2 regions of the Psychrobacillus sp. FSL W7-1493 genome follow, and region 2 is predicted to be linked to the other one. Evidence: predicted binding sites of a transcription regulator. Region 2 holds the regulator's gene; the other holds the start of a gene.
What was found. Region 2 encodes LexA, which represses DNA repair genes until DNA is damaged. Its sites were predicted from a motif close to CGAACATATGTTCG; they were not measured.
Positions count from the first base shown of each region.

Region 1 (2,418 bases), 260 kb from region 2:
GGTTTATGGACGAGAGCCTGTATATCAAAAAAGCATTTTGACAGAAATACCCGTTCATCTTTATCTAGAAAATCGAGTATCGGAAGTTCATATAATGATTAAGTCTATAGAAGGGGTGTATCGTATTGACTCTCTTCTTTCTCAACAAATACCTGATTGGAGTAGGACTGTTGTCGTTGATAAAATAAAAAGCGGTTCTATTTTGGTAAATGACCAATGCATTAAGCCAAGTATGAAAGTAATGCCTCATGACACTATTATGATTAAGCTAGACTAAAATAATGGTTCTAGTATGTAAAAAAGGAGGCTTGTGACCAACGTCCAAGTCCTCCCTTTTTTATTTCTTATGTCCTCCAAGTAGGCCCGCCCGCTTAACAGCAGTGCCAGCTTCCGTATAGGAAACTGCACGTAAAACAGCGGTTGAACCATACTTGTTTCGAAGATAATCCATCGTTTTCCCAAGCTTTCGTTCCTTCCACTTCCCTTCCTCAAAAAGGCTTAGCTGCATCGAGTTCTCTGGCTCTAGATTGGTGATCGAAATGGATAGTTTCCTTACCGGGCTGCGGTCGTAAAAGTCATCAAAAATTTGCTCGCACATTTTATAGATTTTCATGGTCGCATTCGTTGGTTCATCTATAGAGCGTGAACGATTGAATCCACCACCAAAAACTTCCTTACTATAACCGACCGATAGATGAATAGTGCGTCCAACCATATTAGCTTCTCTTGTTCTTCTGGCCACGTCCTCACACATTTCCAGTATGACTGCCATTACTTCTTTTTTCGTTCGATAGTCGCGAAACAATACTTGACCCTTTCCATAGCTTATCTGACCATCTACAATGGGTGCTCCCAGTTCCGAGAGATCTATCCCCCAGGCATGGTGGTACAGCTGATTTCCCATCACCCCAAATTTTTCCTCCAGTAGATCCAAGGAAGTGTTTGCGAGCTGCCCTACATTGAAAATCCCCATATTATTTAACGTTTTTTCCAATCGTGATCCTATCCCCCACATTTCACTTAACGGGGAAACAGGCCACAGCTTTTTAGGGATGTCTTTATACGTCCATTTGGCAAAGCCAGTTTTTTTTGCCTCCAAATCAAGTGCCAGCTTTGCCACAAGCATATTCGGCCCCAACCCCACTGCACATGGAAGCTGAAACTGATAATGCAGGCCATCCTGAATACGTTTGACTGTACGCTCAATTGGTCCCCAAAGCTTTTCGGTTCCCCCTAAATCAGCAAAGCATTCATCCACGCTGTACACATGAATAGATTCACTTGGGACAAACTGATTTAAATAACGTGTTATCTCCATTGAAACCCGAACAAAAAACTCCATTTTCGGCTCTAGTAGATGGATGGAAGGATCGTCTGGTATTTCAAATAATCTGGACCCCGTTTTAACACCAAACCTTTTTTTCATCGGAGGTGAAGCAGCAAGCACAATACTTCCCTTCTGCTCCAAGTTTCCAATAACCGCAATAGGCGTATTCATCACATCAAGCCCCGCCTCTGCCGCAGCACAGCTTGCAAAAAAGCTTCGGATGTCTATACAAATAATGCTTCGATCTTCTAAGCCCTCATACATAAAAGCTTCTCCTCCCAAAAGAAACATTTGTTCCTCTTAGTATAATACAAACGTACGTTCTTATTCAATGGTAATGTAGACCATTGGAGGAGTTGTATCGGACTGGCTGACATTTGCTCGGATGGCCATTTTAAATTTAAAAACTCGTTACAATTACAGGTTTACTTGTGAGGTGCAAACGTAAAATCACCGTCTTAAAAACACAGTATTTCACAAAATAAATCACAGTATATTTCGCAGATAAAAAAGGTTGCAACAAAAGTTTCTTCAAAATACAATATAGCTGTTTTCCGCTCCGGCGGGCGCTTTCTGCGGTGCACGATTTTAATCTCCTCACGTCGCTTTGCTCCAAACAATGAGAACAGAGAAATAATTTTTAATTAGAAATCAGTTATCTTTAAAAAAGTAAAGACGTGAAATCAAGTTGCTGATCTCACATCTTTTAATTTATTGACTAGTTATGTCACAGATCTTTTCTATCTATTTTAACGAACGCCCCGTTAGTCGATTTATTACAAAATAATTTCTTCCCCGATACTTATAGCACGAAAAGGATTTCTTTCCTTTGATTTTAACGATTCAATAAAGTCTGGAGTTAAATCCTCTTTGTTAATAATTATTGTTGTAGAACCAGATACTAAACCGTTTAAAAAAATGGGTTCAACAGATTCGGGATTCTTAAGTCGCTGATAAAAAAAACTGTCTAAAACAATAGTTGCATAACTAAAATCACCTGTATAATTAATGAATTGAAAGTTAACTTCAAAAATAAGGTCATCATTGTTTTCCTCTATCTCATAGGTGAACCTTTTTACTTCTGCACTTTT
Region 1 covers NZ_JBBOSB010000001.1:2,099,797-2,102,214, forward strand. Annotated here, with positions in the region: gene MKX96_RS10665 (cytoplasmic protein) at 1-277, shown strand, start outside; gene MKX96_RS10670 (Y-family DNA polymerase) at 338-1,591, opposite strand; gene MKX96_RS10675 (hypothetical protein) at 2,104-2,418, opposite strand, start outside.
Region 1: a site for LexA is predicted at 1,639-1,652, ahead of MKX96_RS10670 (Y-family DNA polymerase). Genes of this name have one in related genera too.

Region 2 (2,418 bases):
TGCACGAAAGTAAAAATAATAATTTTAGTCCTTTCCTCATATTTTCTCTCCTTTTCTTATTTAGGTTGTAACACACATATATGGAAGGTTTTTCTTGAACTATAAAACTTTACCCTTCGTCGCAAAAAGAAAAACCAAAAAAGGAGAAAATTGTATAAAATAAATGAAAAATAGAGTATTTAATATTTTTTAGTAGAAATGTATGTAATAGTTGTTAGAATAATGGTTTTTCAAATTGGTTCAGATGGGCAATCACAGCTAGTTGACCAATATGGTAGGCCTCGTGACCATACACATGCTGAAATACCCAACCAATTGTCGGAACTGATGGAGGGATCCACCCGTCAGAAAATGATGGCACGTCTATAAGCTGGTCAAATTGTAAAACATCCAAAGAGTTAAGAATAAAATCAGTTTCCATTCTGATTTCCTCGTAAGCTGTTAAGATTTCTCGAGGTGGTGAATAAGCATCAACAGTAACTTTAGGTTTCTTTTTAAAAGCTATTTCATTGATCCAGAAATCCTCACTTGTGGCTATATGAGATACTACCCAGGCTACATTATTAGAGTAATTAGGGTGAACTTTCACCCAATTTTCAACAGACAAATTTTTAAGGTAAGGTATTAAGGTTTTTCGAAAATCGTTACGATAAGGAAATTGCAATTTGAATCTTCCTTTCCACGGTTAGTAGATTATGATTCTCTTTTGTTAAGTTCTTTCATAAAAAGACGAGGGGGAAGTGTAGACTTAAGGTGTAAAAGCAAGATAAGAAATTATTAGTAAAAACAAAACCCCCTCACATATAAATGTGAAGGGGTTTTTCGATGATCTAAACAGAAATGTCCACTTTCTAGTTTAGATATGATATCGGCTCTACGTAATCATACTATGATACGGAAATAAGTCAAGAGATTATTAGTGGATATGTCGGTAAACTCCAACTACTTTTCCTAAAATCGAAACTTGGTTCACAATAATAGGGTCCATAGTCGAGTTTTCTGGTTGTAATCTAAAATATGTTTTTTCTTTAAAGAACCGTTTCACAGTAGCTTCGTCGTCCTCAGTCATTGCAACTACAATATCCCCATTATTAGCAGATTGTTGTTGTTTAACCACAACATAATCTCCATTCAAGATTCCAGCTTCAATCATACTGTCACCCATAATTTCTAACATGAATAGATGGTCGTCCGATGTACCAAACGTTTCAGGTAAAGGAAAAAATTCTTCAACATTTTCAATAGCTGTTATAGGCATACCGGCAGTAACTTTACCAACCAAAGGAACATGCACAACACCCTGTCTTTCCACAGAAACTTCCAAACCGTCCAATATTTCAATAGCGCGTGGTTTTGTAGGATCTCTCCGAATTAACCCTTTACTCTCTAATCTTGCTAAGTGACCATGCACTGTAGAGCTTGAGGCAAGTCCAACAGCCTCGCCAATTTCACGTACGGAAGGTGGATAGCCTTTTTTACGAACCTCTTCTTTTATAAAAGCTAAAATATCTTCCTGTCTTTTCGACGCTTTCTTCAATGAGTTCACCTCTTTTAGTAATAAATTACCTACTATATTAATACTTGTTAATAGTATAACAGTGTCCTATACAATATGCAAACATAGGTTCTAAAATATGTTGACAAAAACAAATGTTCGCATTAGTATTAAAATATAGATACGAACAAACATTCTTATTTGGAGGTTTTAACATGAATTGGGTAAAAAACAATTATTTTTTAGCGTTATTTTTAGGACTTAATCTAATTTTCATAACAACTATGGCTATTACACATACAATCTCGGCAGAAAAAGATTACGAAATTCATATAGAACAAGGAGATTCCCTTTGGGGACTTGCTAGTGAATATGGAGTAAAAGATTCAAAAGAAGACTGGATAAGTAAAGTTATCGAAATGAATAATTTATATGATACCTCTATTAAACCAGGAGATGTTATAGTAATTCCAAAGGTAAGTGAGAACTATCACTTAAATTATGGAACAGAGGTAGCAGGAGAATGAAATCAGTTATTTATTGTCGGGTAAGTACAGACAAGTCTACTCAAGAAACTTCACTAGAGAGACAAGAAGAAGAGTTAATAGATTTTGCAACAAAACAAGGTTATGAGGTTTCTCAAGTATTCTTAGACCAGCATAGTGGGTACGATGTGGAGAGAGATGGCCTACTAGAAATGCTTAATTATGTGAAGGAAAATGATATTAAAGCTGTATTTGTCCAAGATGAAACTAGAATCGGCAGAGGAAATGGGAGAATGGCAGTCCTTCATATGCTGCAGAAAACGAATACTACCGTATTTACATTGCAAGATAAAGGGATATTAAACCTTAATGAAATGGATTCTATGCTTTTAGAAATTCTTGCCCTAGTTGAGGAGTATCAACGCAAAATTCACAACG
Region 2 covers NZ_JBBOSB010000001.1:2,362,748-2,365,165, reverse strand. Annotated here, with positions in the region: gene MKX96_RS11980 (hypothetical protein) at 1-40, opposite strand, end outside; gene MKX96_RS11975 (DinB family protein) at 215-664, opposite strand; gene lexA (transcriptional repressor LexA) at 917-1,537, opposite strand; gene yneA (cell division suppressor protein YneA) at 1,711-2,022, shown strand; gene MKX96_RS11960 (YneB family resolvase-like protein) at 2,019-2,418, shown strand, end outside.